3 regions of the Kitasatospora sp. NBC_00315 genome follow, and region 1 is predicted to be linked to each of the others. Evidence: riboswitches for the same ligand, from Rfam matches in the RefSeq annotation. Region 1 holds a riboswitch; each other region holds the start of a gene.
The links. Region 1 has a riboswitch for cyclic di-AMP ahead of OG823_RS13795 (transglycosylase family protein). Riboswitches for the same ligand answer to the same signal wherever they lie in the genome.
Positions count from the first base shown of each region.

Region 2: it holds a riboswitch for cyclic di-AMP, as region 1 does, so the genes downstream of both, OG823_RS15520 (M23 family metallopeptidase) here and OG823_RS13795 (transglycosylase family protein) in region 1, are expected to answer to the same signal.
Region 3: it holds a riboswitch for cyclic di-AMP, as region 1 does, so the genes downstream of both, OG823_RS06335 (glycosyl hydrolase family 28-related protein) here and OG823_RS13795 (transglycosylase family protein) in region 1, are expected to answer to the same signal.

Region 1 is NZ_CP108025.1:3,437,346-3,447,492, reverse strand. Features, by position in the region: gene OG823_RS13835 (helix-turn-helix domain-containing protein) at 1-660, opposite strand, end outside; gene OG823_RS13830 (ATP-binding protein) at 899-1,336, shown strand; gene OG823_RS13825 (DUF5984 family protein) at 1,538-2,344, shown strand; gene OG823_RS13820 (hypothetical protein) at 2,398-2,586, opposite strand; gene OG823_RS13815 (hypothetical protein) at 2,962-3,579, shown strand; gene OG823_RS13810 (MazG family protein) at 3,628-4,638, shown strand; gene OG823_RS13805 (SDR family NAD(P)-dependent oxidoreductase) at 4,775-5,266, opposite strand; gene OG823_RS13800 (cytochrome P450) at 5,412-6,719, shown strand; cyclic di-AMP (ydaO/yuaA leader) riboswitch at 6,930-7,099, shown strand; gene OG823_RS13795 (transglycosylase family protein) at 7,105-7,965, shown strand; gene eno (phosphopyruvate hydratase) at 8,254-9,540, shown strand; gene OG823_RS13785 (septum formation initiator family protein) at 9,671-10,147, shown strand, end outside.
Region 2 is NZ_CP108025.1:3,824,959-3,835,105, reverse strand. Features, by position in the region: gene OG823_RS15555 (alpha/beta hydrolase) at 21-1,745, opposite strand; gene OG823_RS15550 (hypothetical protein) at 1,863-2,231, opposite strand; gene OG823_RS15545 (SpoIIE family protein phosphatase) at 2,378-4,639, opposite strand; gene OG823_RS15540 (PP2C family protein-serine/threonine phosphatase) at 4,726-5,886, opposite strand; gene OG823_RS15535 (TetR-like C-terminal domain-containing protein) at 6,007-6,576, opposite strand; gene OG823_RS15530 (alpha/beta fold hydrolase) at 6,611-7,432, opposite strand; gene OG823_RS15525 (YiaA/YiaB family inner membrane protein) at 7,631-7,921, opposite strand; cyclic di-AMP (ydaO/yuaA leader) riboswitch at 8,158-8,319, shown strand; gene OG823_RS15520 (M23 family metallopeptidase) at 8,488-9,195, shown strand; gene OG823_RS15515 (hypothetical protein) at 9,244-10,147, opposite strand, start outside.
Region 3 is NZ_CP108025.1:1,512,231-1,522,377, forward strand. Features, by position in the region: gene cobN (cobaltochelatase subunit CobN) at 1-2,097, shown strand, start outside; gene lnt (apolipoprotein N-acyltransferase) at 2,317-3,879, shown strand; gene OG823_RS06325 (VOC family protein) at 3,855-4,619, opposite strand; gene ribA (GTP cyclohydrolase II) at 4,850-5,485, shown strand; cyclic di-AMP (ydaO/yuaA leader) riboswitch at 5,605-5,773, shown strand; gene OG823_RS06335 (glycosyl hydrolase family 28-related protein) at 5,777-7,276, shown strand; gene OG823_RS06340 (GNAT family N-acetyltransferase) at 7,326-8,402, opposite strand; gene OG823_RS06345 (hypothetical protein) at 8,414-9,730, opposite strand; gene OG823_RS06350 (ArnT family glycosyltransferase) at 9,733-10,147, opposite strand, start outside.

The sequences.
Region 1 (10,147 bases):
TACGCCTGGCCCCGCGAACTCGCCCGCCGAGAAGGGGATCACGCGGACGCTGATGTTCGGACGGTCGGAGAGTTCGAGTAGGAGGCCGAGCTGCTCGCGAGCAGTTCGCGGTCCACCGACCGTCATGTGCAGAGCTGCCTCGTGGACCACCGCCTCGACCAGGGGCGGATGGGCGCGGTCCAGAACCGTACGGCGCTGCATGCGGTGGGCGACCCGGGCTTCCAGATCCCTCGGCGGCAGTGGTGGTGGGTAGTAGCCGAAGACGGCTCTGGCATGCGCTTCGGTCTGCATGATGCCGGGGATCTCGACGACCTTGACCGTGCGCATGGCCGTGGCGTGGAACTCCAGCTCCGACAGGTCGAGGAAGTTGCGCGGGAGTACCTCCCGATACTCTTCCCACCAGCCCCGGGTGCGCTCCGTCGCCATCTCCACGAGCGCGTCGACGAGGGCCGTGTCGTCACAGGCGTAGTGTGCCGCGAGCCGCCGCACGCGTTCGGCGCTGGCGCCGACCCTCCCGGCCTCCAGGTTCGACATCTGGGCCTGGTCGGCTCCGAGGAGGCTGGCGGCCGCACGGGCCGTCATGCCGGCCTGTTCGCGCAGTTTCCTCAGCTCTGTTCCCAGGCGCTCGTTCCGTGCGGTGGGATTGATCCTCGGTGGCATGCGCCCCATCCTTCCGGCCGACTCTGAGTCTGTCCCGTGTGCGGTGAGCCGGGTTGGACACGTACGGGTGAATCGACGGCACAACCTTGTTCCGTAAAAAGCTTGTGCCCTACGGTGAGTATCGCATCGCTCGCCATGCGTGACGGCCGTAAGACGGAAGTGCATCGTCCCCGCATGCTCCGGGACGCCATCGCCACCGCTCGTTGTCACGTTCTCCCGACCGCCCGGAGGCCCTCCCATGACTGCTGACCTCACGTCGGACCGCCCCGAACCGTTCTGGTTCCCCCACTCCTGCACCGTCCTGCTGCCGTCCGCCGCCATCGCGCCGAAGATCTGCCGCGACTTCGTGACCGGTGTCCTGGAGCTGATCGGCTTCGGGCATCTCGCCGACCGGGCCGCCCTGTGCACGTCGGAGCTGGTCACCAACGCCCACCGGTACGCGGAGGGCCTGGTGCAGCTCCAGTTCACCGCCGACCTCACCAGGGTGCGGGTGTCGGTCTACGACGGTAACCCGGTCCGTCCCCGGCTCCGGGTGGCCACGGAGGAGGACCGGCGCGGGCGCGGCCTCGGCTTGGTCGACGCGCTGGCGGACGCCTGGGGAGTCACCGACTCGGGGTTCGGGTTGCCGGTCAAGGGCGTGTGGTTCGAGCTCCACACGCTGCGCGCGGTGGCGTGATCGGCGTGCGGCGACTGTGGCAGGCTGGGGGCCCGGCTGCATCGGCCACCGCCGACCGCAACCTGTCCATGGCCACCGAAGCCGTCCACGGCCGGACGGTGCGGACGGGTACGAGGAGTTCTCCATCCGTCCCGTCCTCGCCCTCTGGCCGGTCGGAGTGGTCCGCGTGGTCCGAGCGGCGACCGTACGGGAGGGCAGGCAGTGGCGGACGACGAGCTGCGGTTCCGGTTCGAGCTGCGGGATCTGGCGGACGTCCGCCCGTGGGGTGGGGAACACAACCCGACGCTGCACTGGTTCGCGCTGACCGCCGGCTGGTACTGGATCGAGCTGGGCGGCCACGAGCTGCTGCGCTACTCCGAGCGCACGCTGCGACGGTGGCGCGAGGAGTTCGGCACGCAGGACCGCCCGTACGTCGACCACTTCGTCGTCCGGATCTGGGAGGACGTCCTGGAGATCCTGGCGGACGTCATGGAGCCGGTGCCGCGGGATCTGGTCGGGTTCGTGTCGAGCGATCTCGCCGGTAGCCCGGTCTGGGACGAGGACGAGGTCACCCCCGAGGCCGAGGCGGCCGCCGACTGGCACGGGCGCCGCTCGATGTACATGGGCCCGCTGGTCAACGCCCCGCACATCCGCTGGTGGCGGACGGTCTTCGACGGGGCCGACCGGATCAGCGTCAGTTGGACGCACGAGCCCGACCACGAGATCGAGTTCGCTGCGCCGCTGACGGGCCTCGTCACCCTCTCGGCCGACCACCTGTCGGCCGCCGTCGCCGACCTGGACCGGGCCCTGCTGGCGGCGATGGAGCGACGCGTCGCCGCCCTGGAGGCCGCCGGCGGGCCGCCCGGCGTGGGCCTGGACGTCGAGCAGCTCCGCCGTGACCACGAAGGCCGGTCGGCCCGGCTGGAACGGGCCCGCACGCGCACTCCCGCCACCGACTGGGCGGCCGTCCGGGCCGGGGCCCGGGAGTTCCTCGCCGCCGGGCGGCAGCGCCCGGCGGACGGCGCGTGATCCGCTGACCCTTCCGTGCTCGGGCAGCGCCCGGGCCCGGTGGCGGCGGGCGGTCAGCCGATGGTCCACTGGCCGGTCTGGTCGGCGAAGCCGCTGTCCAGGCCGAACTGGATCTTGGCGAGCTTGGCGTCCTTGGGGACCTCGAAGGTGACGAAGCCCTTGCCGCTCTCGCCCGGGGCGATGTTGGTTCGCGACCATCCACGCCCGCACCCTGGTGAAGCAGCGCCGCCACCGGGAGGCACTGCCGGAGTACCGCCGGCTCGCCGCGGCCGCCGAGGGCGGCCCGCAGGGAGGACCCGCGCTGGAGCACCTGCGGGTGGCCGAGTGCCTGGCGGAGCTGGGCCTGACGTTCGCGCCCCGCCCCCCGACCCCCGCGCCGCCGGCTGGGCCGTACCCGCCCCGGGCAACCCGTACGCGACCGGCTAGCGGGGGCGGCGGCACGCCCAGCGGTGACGCGCGGCCGGCCCGCCGCCCAGCTCGGGGCGGCGGCGCGGCCCGGCTCGTTCGGCGCAGCGTCCCCGCGACCGGGGGTGCGCCGTCCTACGCTCGGAGGCGTCCGGCCGACCGCCCTCCCGCGTGCCGCCGGCCGACCGAACCCGCCCGGAGGGGAGGCACGTATGAACCGTCGGGTCGCCGTCGCCCTTGCCGCGGTGCTGCTCGCCGCCGCGTCCCTCACCTCCTGCGGTGGTCCGCTCCAGGCGGGGGCGGCGGCCGTGGTGGGCGGTGAGCGGATCAGCCTGGCGGACGTGCAGGCGCGGGCCACCGGCCTGCGGGCGGCGGCGGCCGCCGAGCCGGGCGGGACGGGGGAGCTCGCGCAGCGCGCCGTCGCCGAGCTGATCCTCGACGCGCTGGTGGCCCGGGCGCTCGCCGATCGCGGGCTGAGCGTGGCGGCGGGGGACGTCGCGGACGCCCGGGCGCAGGACGGGGTCGGCGCCGGCGCATCCGGCCCGGCGGGCGCAGACGCGGTGCGACTGGACCGGCTGCTGGCCCTGCGGGGCGTGCCGGCCACCGGGGCCGACGGCTACTACCGCCAGCAGGCGGGCATCCGGCTGCTGGCCGCGGCGCAGGGCCTGGACGCCGGGACGGGTACGGGGGACGCGGCGGTACGCCGTGCGCTGGCCGAGGCCGCGACCGGGCTCGGGGTCCGGGTCAATCCCCGGTACGGCCGGTGGGACGCGCAGCGGGCGGCCCTGGTGCCGGCCGGGGCCCCGGAGGGTTCCACCGCCGCTCCTTGAGGCCCGGGGGCGACCCGGTGGGGGGCGGCGGCCGGGTAGGTTCGGAACGTGACCTCGACTGTGCCCGTTCCGAAGCTGATCCTGCTCACCACCACCCACCGGGTCGCCCCCGGTCTGCTCTCCTGGCCGGCCTGGGAGGCCCTGCGCGGCGCCGACCGGGTGCTCGCGGGCGACCCGGACCACCCGCAACTGCCGGCCCTGCGGCAGGCGGGCGTCCGGGTGGAGATCGTCGAACGGGGGACGGCTCCGTCGCTCGCCCGCCTGCTGTCGGACGCCCGGGTGCCGGTCACGCTCTGGCTGGGCGGTCCCGACGGCGACCCCGGGCTGACGGACGCGCTGGCCAGGCTCGCGGTCGAGGAGGCCGGCGCCGTCCCGGAGATCGAGCTGCTGCCCGGCTCGTACGACCTGCCCGGCGCCCGGCTGCTGGACCTGGTCTCGGTGATGGACCGGCTGCGCTCGCCCGGCGGTTGCCCGTGGGACGCCGAGCAGACCCACGCGTCGCTGGTGAAGTACCTGGTGGAGGAAGCCTTCGAGCTGGTGGAGGCGATCGAGGAGGGGGATCGTGAGACCCTCCGCGAGGAGCTGGGGGACGTCCTGCTCCAGGTGTTCTTCCACTCCCGGATCGCGGAGGAGGACGCACAGGACCCGTTCTCCATCGACGACGTCGCGGGCGACATCGTCGAGAAGCTGATGTACCGCCACCCGCACGTCTTCGGTGACGTGGAGGCCGGTGGCGCGGCCGAGGTCGAGGCCAACTGGGAGCAGCTGAAGGCCGCCGAGAAGCAGCGTGAGTCGGTGCTGGACGGCGTGCCGGCCGGGCTGCCGGCCCTGGCGTACGCGGCGAAGCTGGTCTCCCGGGTGCGGCGGGCGGGGTTCACCGGCGTGCCGGACGCCCCGTACGAGCTGCCGGCCCAGCTGACCGCGGACTCCGCGGGGCGTCTGCTGCTCGCGGTGGCGCAGCGGGCGCACGACGCGGACGTGGACGTGGACGCCGCCCTCCGGGCGGCGGCGCGGGGCTACCGCCGGGACGTGCGGGCCGCGGAGGGCCTGACGGACTGACGTACCGGCCGGCAGGCATGCCGATCGGTGGACGCACGGACGCACGCACGCACGGACGGGCGCACGGACGGGCGACCGACCCGACCGGCGGTGGTTGCGACCGCCCGCCGCACGGCCGACCGGGGGAGGGGCGGGCTCAGGCCTGCTCGGCCACGGCGGCCACGGCGGTGACGGCGGGCACGGCGGGCACGGCGCCGAGGGCGGCGACGGTGGCGTACGCGGGCTCGTCCTCGGCGGCGCGGCGCTGCTGCGGGACGACCTCGCCGATCGCCTCGCCGACCAGGGCGAGCAGTTCGGCGAGCCGGCCGAGGTGGTGGGGGAGGTCGGCGAGCGGGACGATCCGCTCGCCGCCCGGGCCGGACACGCAGAAGAGGTCGATCGGGCCGAGGTGCTTCTCGGCGGTGTCGACCAGGGCGGCGACGTCGCTCGGGCGCCGGATGTCGCCGCACACCCCGACGACCGGGCAGCCCGGACGGTCGAGTTCGGCGGCGAGGTCCTCGGCGTGGTTGGGGTCCTCGTCGGCGATGAGCACCCCGGCGGCTCCGGCGGCCGTGAACCGGCGGGCCAGGTCGGCCCCCGAGCCGCCCCTCAGTACCGCGATGACCACCACTGCCCCGGTTACCCGCACGGTGCGCTCCTCCCTGTGGGCGACACCGCACGGCGCCCACCAAAGACATGTCGGAGGATCCTAGGCACGTCACGACCCTCTGCGACAGGGATTACCCATCAGGTGACCAGGCTCACGCCTTCGGCCCACCGGATACCGTCGGGACATGCCTGTTCAGCCGCACACCGACCAGCCCGAACCGCAGCGCTCCGGTGGGGCGCCCGCCCAGCCGCCCCTGTTCACGTGGGAGTTCGCCGCCGATCCGTACCCCGCTTACGCGTGGTTGCGCGAGCACGCCCCCGTGCACCGCACGACCCTCCCCAGCGGGGTGGAGGCCTGGCTGGTCACCCGGTACGCGGACGCCCGACAGGCGTTGGCCGACGGCCGGCTCTCCAAGAATCCCGCCCATCACAGCGAGCAGGCGCACCGCACGGGCCGGGTGGGCATTCCGGGGGAGCGGCAGGCGGACCTCATGACGCACCTGCTCAACATCGACCCGCCGGACCACACCCGGTTGCGCCGACTGGTCTCCAAGGCGTTCACCCCGCGCCGGGTGGCCGAGTTCGGACCGAGGGTCCAGCAGCTGACCGACCGCCTGCTCGACTCCTTCGCGGCGCGCGGATCGGCCGATCTGATCCACGAGTTCGCCTTCCCCCTCCCCATCTACGCGATCTGCGACCTGCTGGGGGTTCCTCCGGAGGACCAGGACGACTTCCGCGACTGGGCCGCGATGATGATCCGGCACGGCGGCGGCCCGCGCGGCGGGGTGGCCAGGGCGGTGAAGCGGATCCGGGCGTACCTGCTGGAGCTGATCCACCGCAAGCGGGCCGATCTCGGGGACGACCTGATCTCCGATCTGATCCGGGCGAGCGACCACGGGGAGCACCTCACCGAGAACGAGGCCGCGGCGATGTGCTTCGTCCTCCTCTTCGCGGGATTCGAGACGACGATCAACCTGATCGGCAACGGCATGTACGCGCTGTTCCGGAACCCGGGGCAGCTCGATCTGCTCCAGGGCTCCCTCGCGCGTGGCGAGCGCGGGCTGCTGGAGACCGGGATCGAGGAGCTGCTCCGCTACGACGGTCCGGTGGAGCTGGCCACCTGGCGGTTCGCCACCGAGCCGCTGGCCATCGGCGGGGTGGACATCCCGGTGGGTGATCCGGTGCTGGTGGTGCTGGCGGCGGCCGACCGCGACCCGGCCCGGTTCGCCGACGAGAACACGCTCGACCTCGCCCGCAAGGACAACCCGCACCTGGGGTTCGGTCACGGCATCCACTACTGCATCGGCGCCCCGCTGGCCCGACTGGAGGGGCAGGCCGCGCTGGCGACGCTGCTGACCCGGCTGCCCGATCTGCGCCTCGCGGCGGATCCGGCCGATCTGCGCTGGCGCGGTGGCCTGATCATGCGCGGACTGCGGGAACTGCCGATCGAATTCACGCCGGAGAAGGCGTCGGATCCGGTCGACTCGCCCTGACGGCGTGTCGGACAGAACCGGTCATGGGCGGTCAGAAGGCGTATCAATCCGTACATATGGGTGTGGTTTGTAGACGATCCAATGCTTGTCGTAATTTCCGCGTGATGTGAGCGATATGAGCTTGTGATTGATCTGAGGATCTGTCTACTCTCCCTGCAGTTCGCAGCTGCGAGCCCCGTGCGCGGAACGCCGAGTCCTGCCCGCCGCGCCTCCGGGAAACCGACCAGACCCTCGGGCAGGGGCGGGGGACCCAGGTTTTTCTGCCGTTCCCCACGGCTTGGGGTGAAGCCGCCCTAGCAGGATCGTTCCTGCGACCGGCGGCCGGGCCACCTCCCGGTCCGAACCCGACAGCTCACCTCGCAGGCGTGCGGAGAGGGACATCCTCATGCTGTTCGTTGGTAACGGTCGTCACCGTCGTCGTACCCGGACCGAGAAGGTCATCGCCGTGGCGGGCGTGGCCGGCATCGGCCTCTCGATGCCGCTCCTCACCGCCACCGGCGCCCACGCGGCCCCCGTCACCATCTGGGACAAGGTGGCCCAGTGCGAGAGCGGCGGGAACTGGAGCATCAACACCGGCAACGGGTACTACGGCGGGCTGCAGTTCAGTCAGAGCACCTGGAAGGCCTACGGCGGCGGCCAGTACGCCCCACAGGCGCACCGGGCCAGTAAGGGGCAGCAGATCTCGGTCGCGGAGAAGGTGCTCGCCGCGCAGGGGCCCGGCGCCTGGCCGGTCTGCTCGGGCAAGGCCGGCCTGCGCAAGGGCGGCCCGGCCGCCCAGGCCGACACCTCCGACTCCGTCACCGAGTCCTCCTCCGCGGAGTCCTCGGCCGACTCCCGCTCGGCCGACTCCCGCTCGGCCGCCGCGCCGCCGGGGGCGGACCGGTCGGACGACACGGCCGACCGGAACCCCGACTTCACCGGCCGTACGGGCTGGGACGCGGACGCCCGGGTCTTCTGGTACCAGGACAACGGCGACTGGTACTGGACCAGCCACCGCAGCGTCTACGACCAGTACGCGGGCGCCGCCGCGCAGGCCGCCCCGCAGGCCGCGGCCGCCACGGCCACCGCTCCCGTCACCGGCGGCCGGAGCTACACCGTGCAGAGCGGCGACACCCTCGGTTCCATCGCCGGCGGCCAGGGCGTGGCCGGCGGCTGGAGCGCGCTGTACGACGGCAACCGTCCGGTCGTCGGCGGCGACCCGGACCTCATCGTGCCGGGTCAGGTCCTGGATCTCGGGCGGGCCTGACCCCCGGTCCGGGCCCGCCCGCGCGCGGGCCCGGGCCGGGCGGGCCGCCCGAGAGGCGGGTGCGGCGGTCGTACATATCCGGTACGGCCCCCTTCGTTCTGCTCTGGGTGCATCCCGCGCGGCATCCAGGTGAACTACTGACGGGTAGCCGGGCCACACCCTGAGACGGGACCCGGGCCGACGTGGCCCAGCGAGCCCTTGCGGTTAGGCTCTGGTCGTAACGACTCCGCAATCATCCGCAGACACCACAACAGTTTGCGGGTACCTGCTTCCGCTAGGAGATGCCTCGTGCCGTCCATTGATGTCGTCGTAGCCCGTGAGATTCTCGACTCGCGTGGCAACCCCACGGTCGAGGTCGAGGTCGGTCTCGACGACGGCAGCACCGGCCGTGCCGCTGTCCCCTCGGGCGCCTCGACCGGTGCTTTCGAGGCGCTGGAGCTGCGTGACGGTGACAAGAACCGCTACTTCGGCAAGGGCGTGGAGAAGGCCGTTCTGGCCGTCATCGAGCAGATCGGCCCGGAGCTGGTCGGCTACGACGCCACCGAGCAGCGCCTGATCGACCAGGCCATGCTCGACCTGGACGCCACCCCGGACAAGTCCTCGCTCGGCGCCAACGCCATCCTGGGCGTCTCGCTGGCCGTCGCGCACGCCGCCTCCGAGGCCTCGGACCTGCCGCTGTTCCGCTACCTCGGCGGCCCGAACGCGCACGTCCTGCCCGTCCCGATGATGAACATCCTCAACGGCGGCTCGCACGCGGACTCCAACGTCGACATCCAGGAGTTCATGATCGCTCCGATCGGCGCGGAGTCCTTCTCCGAGGCCGTCCGCTGGGGCGTCGAGGTCTACCACACGCTCAAGGGCGTCCTGAAGGAGCGCGGCCTCTCCACCGGCCTCGGCGACGAGGGCGGCTTCGCCCCGAACCTGGAGAGCAACCGCGAGGCGCTCGACCTCATCGTCGAGGCCATCAAGAAGGCCGGCTACGTGCCCGGCAAGGACGTCGCGCTGGCGCTCGACGTCGCCGCCTCCGAGTTCTACAAGGACGGCGCCTACCAGTTCGAGGGCAAGGGCCTTTCCTCGGCCGAGCTCATCGACTACTACGCCGAGCTGGTCGCCGCCTACCCGCTGGTCTCCATCGAGGACCCGCTGGACGAGCAGGACTGGGACGGCTGGAAGGCCATGACCGTCAAGCTCGGTGACAAGGTCCAGCTGGTCGGCGACGACCTGTTCGTCACCAACCCGACCCGCCTCGCCCGCGGCATCGAGACCGGCACCGCCAACGCGCTGCTGGTGAAGGTCAACCAGATCGGCTCGCTCACCGAGACCCTGGACGCCGTCGAGCTGGCCCAGCGCAACGGCTACCGCTGCATGATGTCGCACCGCTCCGGTGAGACCGAGGACGTCACCATCGCGGACCTCGCCGTCGCCACCAACTGCGGCCAGATCAAGACCGGCGCCCCGGCCCGCTCCGAGCGCGTCGCCAAGTACAACCAGCTGCTGCGCATCGAGGAGATCCTCGACGACGCCGCCGAGTACGCCGGCCGCGGCGCCTTCCCGCGCTTCCGCGCGGCGGAGTAGTCGCCTCGGCGGGTACGGGGGCGACGCCCTCCAGTACCCGGCTGACACACAGCCGCTGCACCGGTGCCCCGGCTCTCACCCCGTAGGGTGGGGGCCGGGGCACCGGCGCGACCAGGAGGGGTAACGGGAGATGGCAGGCTGGAAGATTCCGGGCTTCGCGGGGCGTCCGCGCTTCACGAGCCGGGCGACCGTCCTCGTCCTGGTGCTCTGTTCGCTGGTGGCGATCCTGGCCTACCCGACCCGGCAGTTCATCTCCCAGCGCTCCGAGATCTCCGCCCAGCGCGCCAGGGCCGAACACGCCAGGCAGCAGGTCGAGGAACTCCGCCGGGAGAAGGCGCGCTGGCAGGATCCGGAGTTCGTCAAGGCGCAGGCCCGCGCCCGGCTGCACTACGCGATGCCGGGTGAGACCCCGTACATCTCGGTCGACCCGGCCGCCGGAGCCGCCAGGACACCCGCCCCGGCCGACGGCGGCACCGCCGCCGGCACCTCCGCCGCCGGCCCGGCGAAGGCCGCCGAACCCTGGTACGCGAGCATCTGGGACTCGGTCGACGCGGCCGACGCCGCGCCCGCCGCCCCGGTCGCCCAGGCCCCCGTCCCCATCCCCGTC
Region 2 (10,147 bases), 390 kb from region 1:
CCCGCCCGGCCGCTGCCGGCTCAGCGCGGCGCCTGCGGCTCCAGCTGCTCCCCGTGCCCGGCGACGATCCGGCCCATGGCGGACAGCGAACTGCTGCTGCGGCCCTCGTGATCGAGCGCCCAGTAGTCGGAGTGGGCCTGCTGCCACCGGCCGTCCGCCACCGCGAAGCGCCGGGCGCCGAACTCCCGGCTCGCCGGATCCCGGCCGAACCACAGCTCGTCCGGGTCGTGCCCGGAGCCGGCCAGCGCGGCCACCGCGCCCGGCACCGGGCCGAGGGCCGCCCCCACCGCCGCGCGCTCCAGCTCCGGGCGCCCGGGCAGCCGGGTCACCGGGTCGTGCTCGGCCGCGCCCACCCACACGTGTCCCGCCCCGACCCGCAGTTGCGCGGCCGTTCGGGCCCCGGTGCCCGGGCTGCCCACCAGCACGATCTCGTCGGCCGGGATGCCGCCGGGCCGCTGGGCGGCCTGACCGACGGTCAGCGACCCGTAGCTGTGGCCGAGTGCGGTGAGGTGGGCCGGGGCGCCCTCCCGGGAGGCCCGCAGCCCCCGCAGGAAGCCCTGGTACCCGGCGCCGCCCCGCGCGGCTCGCTCGGTGCCCGCCACCGCGAGGCCGTCCGGGCCGACCTGCGGGGCGTCGTAGCCGAGCCAGGCGATCGAGGCGGTGCTGCGGGCCGGGTCCGCCGCCCGGGCCTCGGCCCACAGGCACCTGGCCCGGGAGCCGTCCTTGCCGCCGACGTCGCCGACCCGGGTGCCGAGGCCCGGCACGTAGACCACCACGTCGTCGGCGGTGTCCGGATCCCCGAAGGAGAGGGCGGCCCGGCCCTGGCCCTCGCTCCCGAGGGCCAGCAGCAGGACGTGCGGCGGGCCGCCGGCGTCCTCGTCCAGCAGCCGGGCCCGGATCCGGCGGAAGCCCTCCAGCAGGTTCCGGTCGGCGGGGGTGAGCCGCGGCCGGTGCTCCAGCCGCTCGATCAGGGTGGGCAGCATCAGCCGGTTGGCCCGGTCGCGGACGGCGGCGGGCAGGCCGTCGCGGTTGCCGAGCAGCGCGGGGTGGCGGTCGAGCAGCCGCTGCTGCTCGACCCCGGTGAGGCCGTGCCACCAGGCGGCGACCTCGGCCGGCTGCGCGTGCGGGGCGGGCAGGCCCCGGGCGAGCAGGTCCGGGGCGGTGCCGGTGAGGGCGGCGGTGGCGGCCCGCTCCCGGGCGGCGGTGGCGAGGGCGAGATCGAGACCCGCACCCGAGTCGGCCTCACCGGCGAGCGCGCGCAGCCGGTCGGCGGTCACCCGGTCGGCGTACGCGGCGTCGGCGAGGGCACCGGTGATCCGGCGTCGCAGGTCGCCGACGGCCGCCGTGACGAGCCGCGCGTCCGGGTCGTGCCGGTCCTGCTCCGGTACGAACGGCAGGGCGGGGCCGCCGTCCTCCCCGATCGGGCAGCCGCGGGCCTCGGCCTCGGCCAGTGCCTGCCGCAGCTGTGACTGGGCGAGCAGGAAGGCCTCGGCGCCCTCGCGCAGGACGTCGCCGGCCCGGGTGAGTTCGAGCCGGGCGGCGGTCAACCGGCGGCCGGTGCCGGTCAGCGACTCCTCGGCGCGGTCGGCGGCGCCGCCCGCCCAGGCCGATCCCCGGACCCGGTCCCGCACGCCGTCCTCCCAGGCCCGGGCGTGTCGGGCGAACTCCTCGGCGAGCCGGTCGTAGGCGTCGGCGGCGCTGTGCAGCTCCGCGGGCTGCGCGTCCCGCAGGGTGCGGATGTCCATGATCGGTGGGCCTTCGGTGGTTCGGCGACGGCGGTGGTTCGGTACGGGTGGTGGTTCGGCGCGGGCGACCGGTACGGCGCGGGCGACCGGTACGGCCGCTCGGGCCGGCCCCGGTGGTCAGTGGTGCGCGAGAACGCGGGACGGGCCCCGGGCGGCGCTCTCCTCGCAGGCGCGGTAGTTGCCGGCGCTGGCGCACAGGTTGCCGCCCTGCCGGTCCAGCTCGGCGGCGAGCGCGTCCAGCCGGGCGCGCCAGGCGTCGGTGCAGGCGGCGAGTTCGCGGCCGGCCGCCCAGCCGGACAACGCCCGCTCGGCCCGGTCGGACGCCGCCAGCAGGCCGCCGACCCCGCCCGGCACGAGCTCCGCCGTCCGGCGGGCGCTCTCAGCGGCCCCCTCCAGTTCGCCCGGCCGGACCCGGAAGCCGGCCTCGCCGGAGCCCTCCCGGACGCCGCCCGCCGCCGGGCCCTTCGGGTCCGATCCGTCCGCCATGGGTGCCCCCGTCCGTGCTGGTCCGGGCGTTCGGCCGCCCGGCGGGCCGAGGCTAGCCGGGCCGGGGCGGCCGCTGCCACGCCCGAGGGCGCGAACGGGGGCGGCCGCGCGGGCGGATGTGCCGTGGTGCGCGGGCGTACGCGGTGTCAGCCGGCCGGCGGGGCGAGGCGGTGCAACAGGAGCAGGGCCACGTCGTCGGGGCGCGAGCGGTGCTCGGTGACGTTCAGGGTGAGCAGGTCGGCGAGCCGTTCCAGGCCGGCGCCCGCCCCGCCGGTGCGGCGCACCCACAGCTCCAGGCCGCCGAGCATCCGCTGCACCGACTCGTCGTAGTCCTCCTCGCGGTCCTCGACCAGGCCGTCGGTGTAGACGAGCAGCGACTCGCCGGGCTCCAGGCGGTCCACCGTCAGCGGGTACGGTGCGCCCGGGTCCACGCCGAGCGGCGGCCCGCCGGGCAGGTCGATCTCGGTGGCGCCGGCGTCCGTGATCCGCACCGGCGGCGGGTGTCCGGCGCGGGCGGCGAGCAGCGTGCCGTCGGCCGGGTCGAGGGTGAGGTAGAGGCAGGTGGCGAACAGCTCGGTGTCCAGTTCGGAGAGCAGCCTGCTGGTCCTCGCGAGGGTGGCCGCCGGGTCGTGCCCGTCGGTGGCGTACGCGCGCAGCCCGCTGCGCAGCTGGCCCATCACGGCGGTGGCCTCGGCGTTGTGGCCCTGGACGTCGCCGATGACCAGGCCCACCTTGCCGTCCGGCAGCCTGATCAGGTCGTACCAGTCGCCGCCGATCTGCATGCCCTCGGTGCTGGGCAGGTAGCGGGCGGCGGCGCTGACGCCGGGTATCTCGGGCAGGGTGCGGGGCAGCATGGCGCGCTGCAGCTCGGTGGCCCGGTGGTGGTGGGTGTCGTACAGCCGGGCCCGCTCCAGGGACTGCGCGAGGATGCCGGCGAAGGCGGAGTAGAGGGTGCGGTCCTCGCGGCTGAACGCGCGTTCGGTGGCGAAGGTGATCAGGCAGGAGCCGACCTGGCGGCCCGAGGCGATCAGCGGCAGTACGGCCCAGGCCGGCGGGGTCAGCGGTCCGCCGCCGTCCTTCCCGCCGACGGTGCGCCCTGGCTCGCTGAACAGCGGGGCGGACCGGGCCAGCGCGTGCTGCATGATGCCCTCGGAGAGGTCGGCCAGCCGGTTCAGCTCGGAGCGGCGCGGGCCGCCGTAGACGGTGTGCGAGACCGGCAGCAGCCGGCCCTCGTCGACCAGGTCGAGCACGATGCCGGTGGCGCCGAGGGCGGGGCCGGCCACGTCGGTGACGCTGGTGACGACGTCCCGGACGGTGATCGCGCGCGAGAGCGTGCGGGTCAGCGCGAGCAGCAGCGCGGCGCGGGCGCCGGCGGCGGGGGCGTCGGTTCCGGTCGGCGGGGTGCGCCGCTCCTCGGCCGCGCCGGTGCGGTCCCGGTCGGTGAGCAGGCCGGCGATCCGGACCGGCCGGTGGTGGATGTCCAGCATCACCTCGCCCAGCTCGCGGATCCCGATCACCCCGCCGCCCCGGCGCAGCACCCGGTAGACCAGCTCGTACGGGCCGCCCACGGTGAGCGCCTCGGCGAGGCCGGCCTGGACGTCGGGCAGGTCCTCGGGGTGCACGATCCGGCCGAGGTCGGGCGCCTCGGCGTGCTCGCCCTCGGGCGGCGGGGGCAGGCCGACGACCCGGTGGGCCTGGGCGTCCCAGAAGGTCTCGCCGGTCACCAGATCGCGTTCGAAGGCGCCGGCCCCGGCGGAGCGGACGGCGAGCGAGAGCAGCGGATGGGCCAGCGCCGCGCGGGTCCCGGCGGCGGCGTTGTGGACGCGGACCCCGGCAGCGGCTCCGGTGGTCGCGTGCACGTGGTCGAGCAGGTGGGAGAGGCGGTGGGCGAAGGCCTCGCCGATCGTCTCCAGCACGTCCAGGTCGCGGCGCGGGACGGTGCCCCTGTGGGCGAGCGTCAGCGCGAGGACGCCGATCGGCCGGTCGTCCACGACCATCGGCAGCGTCACCAGGGCGACCAGGCCGGTGCCCATGCCGGCGTTGCGGTTGGGGTAGTCGACGCTGGTGCGTTCGGGGCTCAGCAGATACGGGCGGCGCAGCCGCAGCGCCATCGCGGCGGGCAGCTCGCTCGCCGGGTCGACGGCGCTGTAGCGCTCGTGGGCCCAGTCCGGCAGGCCCTGCGAGGCGGTCAGCCGGAGCATGCCGGCCGGGTCGAGCAGGTAGACCGCGCATCCCTCGCCGGTGATCCAGGCCGGCCCCTCGGCGAGCACGGTGGCGAGCAGTTCGGCGGCGCTGGTGGCGCGCAGCAGCAGCCGCACGCAGCGCATGGCACTGCGGGTCCCCGGGACGCCGGTCGGCGTCCGGCTCTCGTTCTCGGAGGAGGGGAACCACGGCGAGGTCAGGTCCATCGCGCTACCCGGCCTTTCCGTTTCCGTTCGACTGTTCCCGTGCGGCTGCGTGTCCCAGGCATACGTAATTCTTGAATCCTATTTGCTCAGCCCGGGAAAGGGCGGCCAAGACGCCTGACCAGGACCAGTGTCCGGTCGTCGGCCACGTCCTGCGCCACCGCCCGCAGCAGTGCTCCGGCCGTCCTGCCGTCGGGCCGGGGCAGGCGCAGCGCCGGTTCGGCGGCGGCGAGCAGGCGGCCGATCCCGGTGTCGATGTCCTGGCCGGGCACCTCCACCAGCCCGTCGCTGTAGAGCAGCATCGAGTCGCCCCGGGCGAGGCGCCCGTGCGCCGCCGGGTAGGGGCTGCCGGCCAGCAGGCCCAGCGCGGGCCCACCGTCCTCGCCGAGCAGCCAGCTGCCGCCGCGGGCCGGGCAGTAGTGGGCGGCCGGCGGATGGCCGGCGTTGAAGAGCCGGTATTCGCCGCTGGTCGGGCGAAGGGCCAGGTGGACGGCGGTGGCGAAGTCGTCGTCCCAGCCGAGCCCGACCAGGTGGTCGTTGGCGGCGGGCAGGAAGGACTCCGGCGGTACCGAGCCGAGCAGCATCGCGAAGGCACCGGACAGGTGCATCGAGCGGGCTGCTGCCCGGCTGCCCTTGCCGGAGACGTCCACCAGGACGACCTCCAGGAGATCCCGCTCGGGCTGGTGGACGCAGAGCAGGAAGTCCCCGGAGAAGGAGCTGCCGCCGACGGGGGCGAGCGCCCGGTCGAAGTGCCAGTCCAGCAGCGTGTCCGGGAGCCGGCCCAGGGCGTGGGTGTGTTCGGAGAGCTCCAGCAGCATCGAGTCGCCGCGCAGCCCGCGCAGGCCGAGCCGGTTGCGGAAGCGCGAGGTCAGCAGCCCCGCCCCGGCGGTGACGGCCAGCACCGCGGTGACGGCCACCCGGACGCCGTGCGGCTTCGCCAGCAGCGCGCTGAGCAGGCTGGCGGCCAGTACGGCGGCGGCCAGCGCCAGCTGCCGGCCGGCCCGCAGCACCAGGCAGCCCGCCACCAGCGGAAGCACCAGCGCGGACGGTGGCCAGCTGCCCGGCAGGGCGACGGACAGGGCGGCGAACAGCGCCGTCAGCGTCACCAGCAGGAGCAGGGTCTCGCGCTCCGCGCCCTGGTCGCCGTCCAGCAGCCGGCTCGCCCAGCGGCCGAGGGGGCCCCGGGTCAGGGCCCGAGCCCAGCGCGGCCTCCGGCGCCTGCGTATCGCCGCCGCCTCGGGTGCGCGCACGTCGACCTCCCCGGGCTCGGTGGCCGCGTGCACCGGCCACCTGTTGGATCAGTCAATCTAGTGCCATACGTCTGTTTGCTCCTGGTATGACCCTGCGGGCGACGCGTCGTCCCGGCCGGTTCAGGACCTGGGCCAGGACTGCAGGCCGCCGGTGAGTACGCCGATCAGCCGGGCCTGGGTGACCGCCGGGTCCTCGGCCAGCTGGAAGGCGCCGGCGATCGACAGCGAGGCGAACCCGTGCGCCACCGCCCGCACCGTCCGGGCCGCGTGGATGATCTCGGAGCCCTCCAGCCCGTACTCCCGCAGCACCGCGACGATCACCCCGACCAGGGCGGCCGCCGCTTCGGCCAGTTCGTCGTCGAGCTGCGGCGCCTGCGGCAGCGAGGCGTACCGGTGCGGGTGCTCGGTGGCGTACGCGTGGTAGGCGCGCAGCACCGCCTCGACCGCCGCGTCGCCGCCGCGCCCGACGGCCGCGGCCGCGAGCTCGGCGGTGAGCTCCTCGGTGATCCGTACCGCCACCAGGCGGCGCAGCTCGGCGAGGCCGCCGGAGACGTGCTTGTAGAGGGAGGGGGTGGCGACGCCGGCGCGGGCGGCGACGGCGGCCAGGGTCAGGGCCCCGGGGCCCTGCTCGTCGATCAGGTCGAGGGCGTGCGTGACGACGCCCTCCGGGGTGAGTCCGACGCGTGGCAAGGGGTTCTCCGTGGGGGAAGGGGCGAACGGGGGACTACGCCGACTCGCCGAGGAAGGCGAGGAGGGCGTCGGCGGTGGTCTGCGGGCGCTCCAGCATCAGGTAGTGCCCGGCCCCCTCGATCATCACCTTGCGGCCGTTCAGCGCGGCGGCCTGGTGGTCGGCGACCAGTTCGGGCTTGGGGAAGTCAGGGTCCCCGGAGCCCATCACGGCCAGCGCCGGGCAGGTCACGGCGGTGCTCCAGCCGACCGGCGCGGCGTTCCCACCGAGGTGGCCCCGGGTGGCCTGCTTGCGGCCGGGGGTCCGCAGGGCGGCCACCACGCCGGTCCGGTGCTCCTCGAAGCCGGCGGGCTTGGTGGGGAAGGCGAAGCGCTGGTAGGTGCCCCAGGTGCTGGGGAAGCGCAGCCAGAGCGCTCCGACGGTCTTCATCAGCGCCTTCTGGAAGGCGTTCGCCGGGGGGCCCTCGATGAACGCGCTCAGCAGGGCGATCCCGGCGACCCGCTCGGGGGCCAGCCCGGCCGCCCTGACCACGGTGGCGCCGGTGTACGAGTGGCCGACCAGCACGGCGCGCCCGATGCCGAGGTGGTCGAGCAGGGCGAGGGCGTCGGTGGCGATCGCGGCCGGGGAGTAGTCGTCCCAGGCGATCGAGGCGTCGCCGAAGCCGCGCAGGTCCATCGTGACGACCCGGTGGCCGGCCGCGGCCAGCAGCGGGCGCAGGTCCCGGTAGATGCTGCGGGAGACCAGCATGCCGGGCAGCAGCAGGACGGTGGTGCCGGTGCCGTGCCCGGTGTCGTCGTACCCGAGCCGGCCGCCGGGGACGTCGAGGTAACGGGTGGCGAGTGCGTCGGTGCTGGACATCGCGGGCCTCCTTGGCCTGTGGGCCGTGCTGTCGGCGTGCTGCCGATAGCCATAAAGCTAAGGCTAATAGCCTTAGCCGTCAAGCGGCGTTCGCGAGGTCGTGCCGTCCGACGGCGGGGGATGCCGTGGTCCGGGCCGACGGCGGGAGGGGGGCCGCCGCAGGGGCGGCGGGCGGCGCACGCCCCGCCCCCGCCGGGCTCAGATCCCGTCGACCTTGAACGGGTCGTGCTCGGCCAGCAGCTTCTCCAGCCGGGCCTGGTCGACCCGGGTGACGATCTCGGTGTTCTCCTGGCGGTCCCGGATCACCTTGGCCAGCGTGAAGGCGGACGTCACGGTGTACAGCAGGCCGACCGCCAGGAAGGCCCGGGTCCACGTGCCGACCGGGAGATAGGCGATCCCGACCGCGAGGGCGGTGGCGGCGATGGCGAAGGACAGCACGGCCTGGACGTGGTACGCCGCCGTGGTGCGCGACTGCATCGATGAGGTCATGCGGTCAGGATGGCCGCGCGCCATGCCGCGCACATGAGTACGTGTACTCAAAATTGGGCAGCGGTTCGTTGACACATGCTCACGATCCGTAGTGGCACCGGAAGGCAACCATGCCAAAACGCCCATTCCGCCCACACTGATGGTGACTCACATCCTCGGACGGCTTGGAATCAGAGCTGCCTAGGATTAACGTTTGATAACGCAGCGCGGTCGGCAACGCCGTGACCAGACGGCACCGTGCGCCTGCGCCTAATCCCGACGACGGGCCCTGCGGGGTGCGTCCGGGAGCCGGGGAACCACCGTTCCTTGGGGTGAATCGGCCAGGCCCAGGCCCGGCCGTAGGAGACCTTCCTGCTCCGAACCCGTCAGCTAACCCGGTAGGCGCGAAGGAAGGAAAGGAGCGCGCCTCCGTGGCGTCGACGCACTCTCCGGCATACCCTCCCGGCTCCGCGGCCGGAACCCAGCTGCTCGAAGAGCCCGGGCCGCCGGCCTACGCCGGTGCGTACGGGGACTCCCCGGGCGGTGGGGCCGCGGCCTCGCAGTCGGCCGACAGCAACCGGCACCGGATGCCCCGTCAGACCCGTGGGACGGCCCCGCTGCTCGGTGTCACCGCGATGGCCGCCACCCTCGGCGCCACCGGTTTCGCCTCCGCGACCCCCGCCGCCGCACCGGCCGTCAGCACGCCCGACGAGGCGCCGGCACTCTCGGCCGACCCCGGACTGGCGCTCGCCGCCCGGATCCAGCAGCAGGCCGACAGTCAGCGCACCGCCGCCGACGAGAGCGCCCGGGTGGTGGCCGCCCAGGTGGCCGAGACCAAGCGCGCCGCGCAGCAGCACGAGGCCGAGCAGGCCGCCGCGGCCGCGGAGCGGGCCGAGCTCGACGCCGTCCAGCTGCCGGTCCACGACTACCACCTGTCCGCGCACTACGGGCAGAGCGCCTCGTACTGGGCACACCTGCACACCGGCCTCGACTTCGCCGCCTCCACCGGCACCCCGGTGTACGCGGTCGGCTCCGGCAGCATCACCTCGGCCGGCTGGTCCGGCTCGTACGGCTACCGGATCATCCAGACGCTGCCCGACGGCACCGAGATCTGGTACTGCCACCTCTCCTCGATCCTCAAGACCTCGGGCAAGGTCGTCCCGGGTCAGCAGATCGGCAAGGTCGGCGCCACCGGCAACGTCACCGGCCCGCACCTGCACGTCGAGGTGCGCCCCGACGGCGGCGCTCCGGTCGACCCGGAGGCCTGGTTCCAGCAGCGCGGCCTCAACCCCTGACGGACCGTCCCGGCCCCGGCCCCGCGCGGGGCCGGGGCCGGGCGCCGTTCACTCCCCGGCGTCCTGCTCCTGCGGGAGGCCGTCCTGGGGGAAGCCGTCCTGCGGGTACGCGTCCTCGGCCGGCAGGGTCGCCAGGTACGCGTCGATCTCCTCCTGGCCCGGTTCGGGCGCCAGGTCCGGGTACTGCGTGACCAGCAGCTCGGCGAGCCCCGGCACCGTCCAGCCGCCCAGCAGCTCCAGGGCCCGCGCGACGACCGCCGCCTCGAAGTCCGCCGGATCGCCCGCCAGCTCCGGCGGCATCGGCAGCCCGAGTGCGGTCAGCCCGGCCAGGTTGCGGTAGCTGCGCCGGGTCAGCCCGTCCTCCAGCAGCAGCCGCCCGCCGTCGGTGGCCATCCCGATCGCCAGCATCCGGGCCGGACCCCAGCCACCGTCGCCGTCCACCCGGTCCAGGACGCCCGCCTCCTCCAGCGCCCGGTACGCCGACGCGCGGTCCTCCTGCGCCAGCTCGCGGAAGCCGTCCAGCCAGGCGCGCACCGCCGCCGGATCCCGGTCGTCCACGCCGTCCGCGCGCAGCAGCAGCGTGTACAGCCGGGGCCAGGTCACCAGGTCCGCCCGGCGCAGCAGCCCGGCCGCCACCTCGCCCTGCCACTCGGCCTCCGCCCGCAGCCGCTCCCGGCGCTTGGCGTTCAGCCGCTTGACGGCCCGCTGGTGCTCGATCAGCAGCAGCACCGCCGCCCCGTACGCGAGCGGGTCCTCGTCCGGGGCCGGCTGGACGTACAGGTGGAGCCGCTCGTACAGCAGCTGCTCCAGCAGGGCCGAGGTCAGCTCCGGCCAGCCGTCGTGCAGCCTGGCGCCGCCGAGCTCCAGCAGCGTCAGCACCACCCGCAGCGGGCCCTCGGCCACCGGTTCGCGGCCCTCGGCCGCCGCCCAGGCGAGCAGTTCGGCGGACCGG
Region 3 (10,147 bases), 1.9 Mb from region 1:
TGGATCGCGGCCGCCCGGGAGGACGGCGGTTTCGGCGCCGACGCCGTCGTCCACCTGGGCAAGCACGGCAACCTGGAGTGGCTGCCCGGCAAGACCGCCGCGCTCTCCGCCGACTGCGGTCCGGACGCCGCGCTCGGCGACCTGCCGCTGGTCTACCCCTTCCTGGTGAACGACCCGGGCGAGGGCACCCAGGCCAAGCGCCGCGCGCACGCCACCCTGGTCGACCACCTGGTGCCGCCGATGGCCCGCGCCGAGAGCTACGGCGACATCGCGCGCCTGGAGCAGCTGCTCGACGAGCACGCCAACATCGCCGCGATGGACCCGGCCAAGCTGCCGGCCGTCCGGGCCCAGATCTGGACACTGATCCAGGCCGCCCGCCTGGACCACGACCTCGGTCTGGACGAGCGTCCCGAGGACGACGGCTTCGACGACTTCCTGCTGCACGTCGACGGCTGGCTCTGCGAGGTCAAGGACGCCCAGATCCGCGACGGCCTGCACGTACTGGGCCAGGCGCCGGCCGGCACCGACCGGGTGAACATCGTGCTCGCCATCCTGCGGGCCCGCCAGATCTGGGGCGGCGTCAGCGCGCTGCCGGGCCTGCGCGAGGCGCTCGGCCTGGACGAGTCCGCACCCACCCTGGGCGCCGCCGACGCGGCCGAGGCGAAGGCCCGTGAACTGGTCGAGGCGATGGAGGCCGAGGACTGGGCCCCCGAGGCCGTCGAGAAGACCGCCGCCGGGCTGCCGCCGGCCGTCGCCGAGGTGCTGGACTTCGCCGCCCGCCAGGTCGTCCCGCGTCTGGCCGCGACCACCGACGAGCTGGACGCCGTGCTGCACGCGCTCGGCGGCGGCTTCGTCAAGGCCGGCCCCTCCGGATCGCCGCTGCGCGGGCTGGTCAACGTGCTGCCGACCGGCCGCAACTTCTACTCCGTCGACCCGAAGGCGGTGCCCAGCCGGCTCGCCTGGGAGACCGGGCAGGCGCTGGCCGCCTCGCTGGTCGATCGCTACCGGGCGGACAACGACGGCGCCTTCCCGCCCTCGGTCGGTCTCTCGCTCTGGGGCACCAGCGCGATGCGCACGGCCGGCGACGACATCGCGGAGGCCTTCGCGCTGCTGGGTGTGCGCCCGGTCTGGGACGACGCCTCGCGCCGGGTCACCGGCCTGGAGCCGATCGGGCTCGCCGAGCTCGGCCGCCCGCGCATCGACGTGACGCTGCGGATCTCCGGCTTCTTCCGGGACGCCTTCCCGCACGTGGTCAACCTGCTGGACGACGCGGTGCGCCTGGCCGCCCGCCAGGAGGAGGCGGAGGAGGACAACTTCGTCCGCGCCCACGTCCAGGCGGATCTCGCGGTGCACGGCGACGAGCGCAAGGCCACCGTCCGGGTGTTCGGCTCCCGCCCGGGCACCTACGGCGCCGGTCTGCTCCAGCTGATCGACAGCCGGGACTGGCGCACCGACGCCGACCTGGCCGAGGTCTACACGGTCTGGGGCGGCTACGCCTACGGCCGCGACCTCGGGGGCCGCCCGGCCCGCGAGGAGATGGAGACCGCGTACAAGCGGATCACCGTGGCCGCGAAGAACACCGACACCCGCGAGCACGACATCGCGGACTCGGACGACTACTTCCAGTACCACGGCGGCATGGTGGCCACCGTCCGGGCGCTCACCGGCAAGGCACCGACCGCGTACATCGGCGACTCGACCCGCCCGGAGAGCGTCCGCACCCGGACGCTGACCGAGGAGGCGGCCCGGGTCTTCCGCGCCCGGGTGGTGAACCCGCGCTGGATCGAGGCGATGCGCCGGCACGGTTACAAGGGCGCCTTCGAGATGGCGGCGACCGTCGACTACCTCTTCGGCTACGACGCCACCACCGGCGTCGTCGCCGACTGGATGTACGAGAAGCTCACCCAGGAGTACGTGCTCGATCCCACCAACCGCGAGTTCCTGGCGGGCGCCAACCCCTGGGCCCTGCACGGGATCAGCGAGCGGCTGCTGGAGGCGGCCGGCCGGGGGCTGTGGGCCGAGCCCGACCCGGAACTGATCGAGCAGCTGCAGGCCGCGTTCCTGGAGTCCGAGGGCGACCTGGAGGGCGAGGGCTGACCTCCGCTCCCACCCGGCTCCGCCGCCCCGACCCGCCGTGGTCGGGGCGGCGGCGTCGTTGCGGGTCCGCACGGCGTCGCGCTCGGTACGGGGCAGGACCGTGACCGGAGCCCCGAGCCCCGAGCAGGAGCGGGCCGAGGACCGCGGAGCCGTCGCCGGATCCGCCGGAACCGGCCACGCGATCTGGTGACATGCACCCGGGGAGCGGACAATCGGAGGATGTCGCTCCGAACAGCTCTGACCCAGCCGGCCCGTTACGCCTCACTGGTGGCCGGCGCCGTTCCGGTGCTGTGCTTCCCCGCCGCCGGGCTCGGCGCGCTGGCCTGGGTCTGTCTGGTGCCCGGGCTGCTGCTGATGCAGCGCGCGCCCGGCGCGCGGGAGGCGGCCGTCCGGGGCTGGTGGTTCGGCGCCGGCTTCATCCTCACCGCGATGTACTGGCTCATCCCCTCGATCGGTCCCGCACTGCCGGTGCTGGCGCTGCTGTTCGGCGCGCTCCAGTCCGCGGTCGGCCTCGCGGTGTGGCTGCTGCTGCGCCCACCGGTGACGGCCCGGCGGGCGCTGGCCGCGCTGGTGGTCGTGCCCTGCGTCTGGGTCACCGCCGAGTTCGCCCGTTCCTGGCACGCGCTCGGCGGCCCCTGGGCCCTGCTCGGCGCCACCCAGTGGCAGCACCCCGCCGTGCTCGCACTGGCCTCGGCCGGCGGGGTCTGGCTGGTCAGCGCCGCCGTGGTGGCGGCCAACACGGCGGTGGTGGTGGTGCTGTGCGCCCGGGTGTGGCCGGTGCGCGCGCTGGCGGCCGGCGCCGGAGCCCTGGTCGTGCTGACCGGCCCGCTGCTGTTCGCCCTGCGCACGCCACCGGCCCGGGACGGCCACGCGACGGTCGCGCTGGTCCAGCCGGGCATCGTGCAGGACGCCGGGCAACGCCTGGACGCGAGCGCCCGGGCCACCGAGTCACTGGCGGGCCGGCCGCTCGACCTGGTGGTCTGGGGTGAGAGCAGCACCACCGCCGACCTGGACCGCGACGGCGCCACGATGGCCCGGCTGCGCGCGCTCTCGGCCACGACCGGCGCCCCGCTACTGGCCGGCGAGGACGCCCGCAAGGCCGACGGCAGGATCTCCAAGGACGCCGTGCTGATCGGACCGGCGGGCATCGAGGACCGCTACCGCAAGATCCGGCTCGTCCCGTTCGGCGAGTACATCCCGCTGCGGCCGCTGCTCGGCTGGATCGCCGGCGTCAGCCGGGCGGCCGGCGAGAACCGCGCGTCCGGCAGCGCCTTCCACGTGCTGGAGCCGACGGGCGCGGACGGCCGGCCGCTGACCTTCGGCGCGCTGATCTGCTTCGAGTCGGCGTTCCCCGACATGTCCCGGGCGGCCGCCGACCAGGGGGCCCGGATGCTGGTCTACCAGTCGGCGACCTCCACCTTCCAGCACACCTGGGCCCCGGAACAGCACGTCTCGCTCGGCGCGCTGCGGGCCGCCGAGACCGGCCGCCCGGTCGTCCAGGCCTCGCTGACCGGGGTCTCGGCCGCCTTCGACGCGCAGGGCCGCGAGATCGCCCGGCTCGGCACCGACCGCACCGGGGCCCTGACCGTACGGCTGGCGACGGCCGCGCCGGGGAGCCGGACCTGGTACGACCGGGTCGGCGACGTCGTCCCGACGGCGGCGCTCGCGGTGACGGCGGGGGCCGGGGTGCTCGCACTGCGCGCCGGGCGCGGGCGCCGGCGCCCGGGCGGGAGCACCGCCGGCGCCACCGGCGCGGATCAGCCCTCGGTGCCGGCCAGGTAGATCCCGAAGACCGCGCCCTGCGGGTCGCGCAGGACCGCGATCCGCGGGCCGTCCGGCACCGAGGTCGGTGCCATCAGCACCTCGGCCCCGAGCGCGCCGGCCCGGCTCGCGGTGAGGTCGACGTCCGCGACGGCGAAGTACGGCAGCCAGTGCGGCGGCAGCTGCGGCGGGAACTGCTCGCCCATCGCCAGCATCCCGCCGAAGTCGGCGCCGTCGATGCCCCACTGGGTGTACGACTCGCCCGCGCTCACCGTCCAGCCGAAGACCTCGGGGTAGAAGACCCTGGCCCCTTCGACGTCCCGGGTGAGCAGTTCGGCCCAGCCGAGCGCACCCGGGTCGTTGAAGACGCCCGCGCCGGAGAACGTCCGGGCCTGCCAGAGCGCGAACACCGCGCCGGCCGGGTCGGCGACCACCGCGAACCGGCCGACGTCGAGCACCTCCATGGGCTCCATCAGCACCCGGCCGCCGGCCCCGGTGATCCTCGCGACGGTGGCGTCGGCGTCCCGGGTGGCGAAGGAGACCGTCCAGGCGGTCTGCTGCTCCGGGCCGTAGAGCGGGCTGAGCCCGGCCGCCGGGGCGTCGCCCAGGTGCATCACGGTGTAGCCGCCGGCCTCGGGGCGCGGGTCGGTCTCCGCGCGCCAGCCGAAGAGTTCGCCGTAGAAGGCCTTGGCGGCGGCCGGGTCCGAGGTGGCGACCTCGGCCCAGCTGGGCGCCCCGACGGTCACGCTGGTGATCTTCATCCGTGCTGTCCCTTCCGGTGCTGCCGGGAGACCGGCATGCCTTCCCACAGCATGCGGCGGCGCCACCGCGGCGGCCCGGGCCTGATCGGCCGAACGGGGCGCGGCGGCGGAGAAAGGGGAGTTGTTCAAATTGGAACTACAGGGTACGGTCGGCCTTCTCACCGGTTCGGCCAACATCCTGCCCAGCGGTTCGATTCCGTCCCGTCCACCACAGCCCCGGAGGCCTCGGCATGCCGCAGTACGAAACCGCCACCGTGCGCTCAAGCGTGCGCATCCCGTTGACCTTCCCGGACGGCTACCGCGCCGACGCCCAGGTCTTCACCTTCCACGGCCTGGCCGACGGCGCCGAGCACCTGGCGCTCGCCCTCGGCGAGGTACGCGGCACCCCGCTGGTGCGACTGCACTCCGAGTGCCTCACCGGTGACGTGTTCGGCTCCGACCGCTGCGACTGCGGCCCGCAGCTGCGCGAGTCGGTCGAGCGGATCAGCACGGCCGGCGGCTACCTGCTCTACCTCCGTCAGGAGGGCCGCGGCATCGGCCTCTACAACAAGCTGGACGCCTACGCCCTTCAGGACTCGGGCCTGGACACCTACCAGGCCAACACCGCGCTCGGTCTGCCCGAGGACGGGCGCGACTACACCGCCGCCGCGCAGATGCTCAGCGCGCTCGGCGCCACCCGGGTCCAGCTGCTCAGCAACAACCCGGACAAGGCCGGCCAGCTGGCCGACCTGGGCATCGAGGTCGCCGAGCGGGTGCCCACCGGAGTGCACCTCTCCGACAGCAACGTCCACTACCTGCGCACCAAGGCGGGCGGCACCGCTCTCACCCTCGGCCACGGCATCGAGCTGCTCCCGGTCGGCGCCTGAGCGGGAGCGCGCGTGTGACCCGCGGCACAGCGACTTGTGATGTTCCGGCAAAGTTGTCTAGCCTTCGGGCGTCCGCTGGAGCGGACACGCACCCGGTACGCCTAGTCCCGTCCACCGGATAGCGGTCTTCCGAGCATCGGACGGGAGCGGGGGAACCAGGTAAGTCGTCGTACCCGCTCCGCATCCGTGCGGTCGTGGGCACGACTTGGGGTGAAGCCGCACCACAGGCGGCCGGGCTACCTCACGGTCCGAATCCGACAGCTCACCTCGTAGGCGTCGCGAGGTTCTGTCATGCCCATGATTTCCAAGCCCGGGTTGGCCGCGATCACCGCGGCCGGCCTGTTCATCCTGCCCCTGGTCGGCACCACCGGCGCCCAGGCGTACGGCGCCGCCTGGTGGAAGCGACCCGCCCCCAGGCCCACGCCCACCGCGTCCCCCACGCCGACGCCCGCTCCCACGGCCGCGCCGAGCGCGACCCCGACGCCGACACCCACGCCGGCCCCGAAGCCCACGGCCACTCCCACGGCCACCCCCACGGCGACGGCCGCACCGACCGCGACGACGAGCCCGACCCCCTCGGCCGGCGCCTCCGGCACGCCGACGGCCACGGCGACAGCGACGGCGACCGCATCGCCCACCGCCTCGCCCACCGCCTCGCCGAGCGCCTCGCCCGCCGTCGGGGCCTCCGGCATCGGCTGCCCGTACACCGGCGCCACCGCCACCGCCGTCCGCGACGCCTCCAAGGCGCCGTACAACGCGGTCGGCAACGGCTCCACGGACAGCTACACCGCCATCCAGAAGGCCATCGACGACGCGTCCGCCGCCGGGGGCGGCGTCGTCACCCTGCCCGCGGGCACCTTCCTGACCAACGGGCACCTCCAGCTGAAGAGCAACGTGGCGCTCAAGGGTGCGGGCTCCGGCGCGACCACCCTCAAGGCGGGCCCGTCCTTCCTGAAGACCTCCGGCCCCGACGGCGGCTACCCGGTGGTGACCACGCACGGCGCGAGCAACGTGACGATCGCCGACCTGAAGGCCGATCAGAGCGGTGACGTGCTGGATCAGTTCAACCTGTCCGGCCGGCTCGCGGCCTACCTGATCGACGTGCGCAACTCCACCAACGCCGTGGTGAGCGGGGTGGCCACGACCAACCCGGCCTCGTACTCCATCGCCGCGGTCGGCAGCACCCGGTTCTGCGTCCAGCACAGCAGCACCCAGGTCACCACGACCGGCAAGTACGACCAGCTGGACGGCATCCACGTGCTGTCCTCCACCTTCGGGTACGTGCTCGGCAACACCGTCGACCAGCGGTTCAACGGCAACACCGACGGCGACGACGGCCTCGTCGCGCACACCATGACCAGCGCCCCGACCCACGACGTCACCTACGCGGACAACACCGTGCGCGGTGGCAACAACGGCAACGGCATGCAGTTGGCCGCGGGCAACGGCGACATCTACAACATCACCATCCGCAACAACGAGTTCTGGGGCTCCACCGAGGGCATCCGGACGGGCTGGTACGACAACCAGACCGGACGGGTGCACGACGTGGTCGTCGGTGGGTCGGCGGCCGCCGGCAACACGATCCGCGACCTCGTGCCCGGCACCGGCGCGAAGGGCTCCTTCCCGTCCGGCGGCAAGGCGATCTGGTACTTCGCCGCGCCCTCCGTGGCCTCGAACGTCCCCAGCGCCATGACGGTGACGTACAACACGACGTGCCACGCGGGCACCCCGCCCATGTCGGTCGTCTCCGGTGGCAACAACGTGGTCTCCGACAACAAGACCTGCTGATCTCCGGCGGGCGGGGCGCACCGGCGCCCCGCCCGCCCCTGCACGGGGGTCAGTGCGCGGTGCGCCGCTCGACCAGGCCCACCGCGCCCAGTGCCAACCGCCGCAGCCCGGGGTTCGCGCTCACCACCGCTTTGGTCCGGTCGAGCGAGGCCACCTGCCAGCGCCGCAGCGCCGGCAGGGCCGTGCCGCGCTCCACCCGGCCCTGCGCCACCATGACGTCGCCGGTCTTCAGTGACTCCTTGTACCGGTCGTGCCCCTTGCCGAGGTCGATCCGCCGCAGCCCCAGGCCGGCGGCGGCCTCCAGCAGGTGGAGATAGAGCAGCAGCCCCGGGGAGTGGCGCGCCAGCGCGGCGTCGTAGACCGGCAGCCAGGACGAGAGCAGATGCCGGGCGCGCAGCGAGTAGAGCATCGAGACGGGCCGGCCGCCCGCGTACAGCACCGACAGGACGCCGGCGCAGCCCTCGGCCCGTGAGTCGGCCAGCTCCCGGACCACCGACAGCAGCCCCGGCTGGGCGAAGACGTCCCGGCGGCCCTTGGCCAGGCACTGCGCCGTCTTCCAGGCGGCCAGCGTCCGCAGCATCGCGGGATCGCGCTCGTCGAAGACGAAGCGCAGCGGGCCGGTCTCCCGCTCCAGCCGGGCCCCCTTGCCCCGCACCCGGTGGAGGAGCTTCGCCGAGTGCCCGCCGAGCCGGGCGGCGTACGCCTGGTAGCCGTCGCCGACGTCGATGACGGGAGAGGCCGCGCGGTGCACTCCGTTGGCCTCGAAGGCCGTCTGGCCGGCGACGAGGTGGTCGAACTCCCAGACCCTGAGCCCGCAGTCCGCCAGCAGCGAGACCGGGTCCCAGTCCAGTCCGCGGCGGTGCACCAGCCCCTGGCAGTCGCAGAACCCGGCTCCGATCGGCTTGCCGATCCCGAGGGCGCGGCGCTCGAACGGGAAGTAGGCGGCCGGCCCGGAGCCGTCGCAGAGCACCGCCACCCGTGCGGCCGGGCGCCGCCGTCCGACGGCGAGCGCGAACTCCGGCGAGAGGAAGGGACTCGTCAGGGAGTCGTCGCGGAGCTGCATCTGCCGCCAGCCCGCCAGTTCGGCGGCGGTGAGTTCGTCGGGACGGACGGTCGTGGTCGTCATGTCGGTCACCTTCATGGGTGCGCCCCGCCCAGCCGGGCGGCGAGCGCGGCGTAGTCGCCGAGCGAGGCGCCCGGCGTCGCGTGGTGGTGGAGGTCGGCGTCGAAGGCCCACATCAGCCCCCGCAGGCCGCAGGACGACAGCTGGCGCGCCACCGCGTCCATGGTCCCGGGGTGGTAGGCGCTCACCTGGGGGCCCGCGCTCTCCCCGGCGAGGGCGAATCCGCTGCGGTCCGCGACGGCCGCCACCCACCGCACGGAGGACCATGTGCCGGCCTCGGCGGCGGAGGCGCTCGCCACGTCCACCAGCCGGTCCGTGCTCGCGCAGCCGTTGTCCGCGGGAGCGCCGGAGCCGTCGACGACGGAGGTGGCGACGATCCGCACCCCCGGGCCCGGCCGGACGAGCGGGACGGTCCGCTGGAACGCCACGCCCAGGCCCATCCAGCGGGGCTCGACCGTGCCGTCGAGGAGCCGGTCGACGGCGGCGCGGTACTCCCAGGGGCGGATGCCGGTCCCGGGCACGAGCACGTCGAGGTGGCCGCGGAAGTGCCGCGCGCCGTAGAGGTCGATCTGCCAGTTCACCGCGCCGGCGAGGGCTGCGAGGTACCAGCGGGCCCAGGTGTCGGCGTCCTGCGCGGTGAACGGCCGCCCGTCGTGGGCCGCCTCGCCGGGTCGCCAGCCGGGGAACGGGTTGGCGGGCACGCCGGCCGGCCGGGCGCCGTCCCCCGCCGGGGCCTGGGCGCCCGGGTCGAACGCCCAGTAGGCGTTGGTGTGCGAGCCGTCCCCGGCCGTCGGCGGGTAGCTGAACTCGCCGTCCGCGTCGACGCCGACCCGGATCGCCCAGAACTGCCCGAGCCCCAGGTCGCGCGAGACCATGTCGACGTAGTGCCGGGCCTTCTCCCGCGCCGTCGGGCTGAAGACCAGGTTGGGCGCCCCGGTGTACCGGTCGCCGTACTGGTCGACGAACGCCGTCGCCGGATAGACCGAGGCCAGCCAGGCCGGCGGGTGGTTCAGGCCGAGGGACGCCTCGATGCGCAGCCCCGCGCTCCGCAGCGTCCGGATCCGCGCCCGGACCGACTCGACGTACTGCGGGTCGTGGACTCCCTCGCGGGGTTCGTAGCTGTCCCACCGCAGCTCCAGTTCGGCGACGCCCAGGCCGCTGCGGTGCTCCTGGACGGCTCGCGCGGGATCGGTCTGCAGGGTGCCGAAGTAGCGGGCCGCCGTCGGCGCCGGTGTCGGCGCCGGCGCCGCCCACGGGGCGCACAGGGCCACCACGGCCGCGAGCACGAGGAGCACGCGGTGGCGCGGGAGGCGCCGCGACCCGGCCGCCATGCTCAGCCACCCGCCGACCCGGGCAACGGCAGCTCGTACAGCGCGATCGTGCCGTAGGAGCGGCCGTGGAACACGTACAGCAGCCGGCCCTCGCGCATCAGCGCCCGGGCCTGGTCCGGGGTCGCGGTGGAGTAGCCGTGCTCGACGGCCTGCGGGAACACGACCGCGTACCTGGCCTGCGCGGCGGCGCGCTGCGCCGGGGTCACCCAGGCGCCGACCCGGTAGCGGTCGGTGAGGATCAGGTCCGAGTCGCCGCCCACCGTGGCCACCGCGGCCCGCGCCGGCACGTGCGCCGCCATGTAGGCCCGCAGCTCGGAGTACCCGTCGTCGGGCGTGATCCGCCCGGTGGCGTACGCGGCCCCGGAGAGGCCGAGCGCGAGCGTCAGCGCGACGAGCGCGGCGACCGCCGCCCGGGTG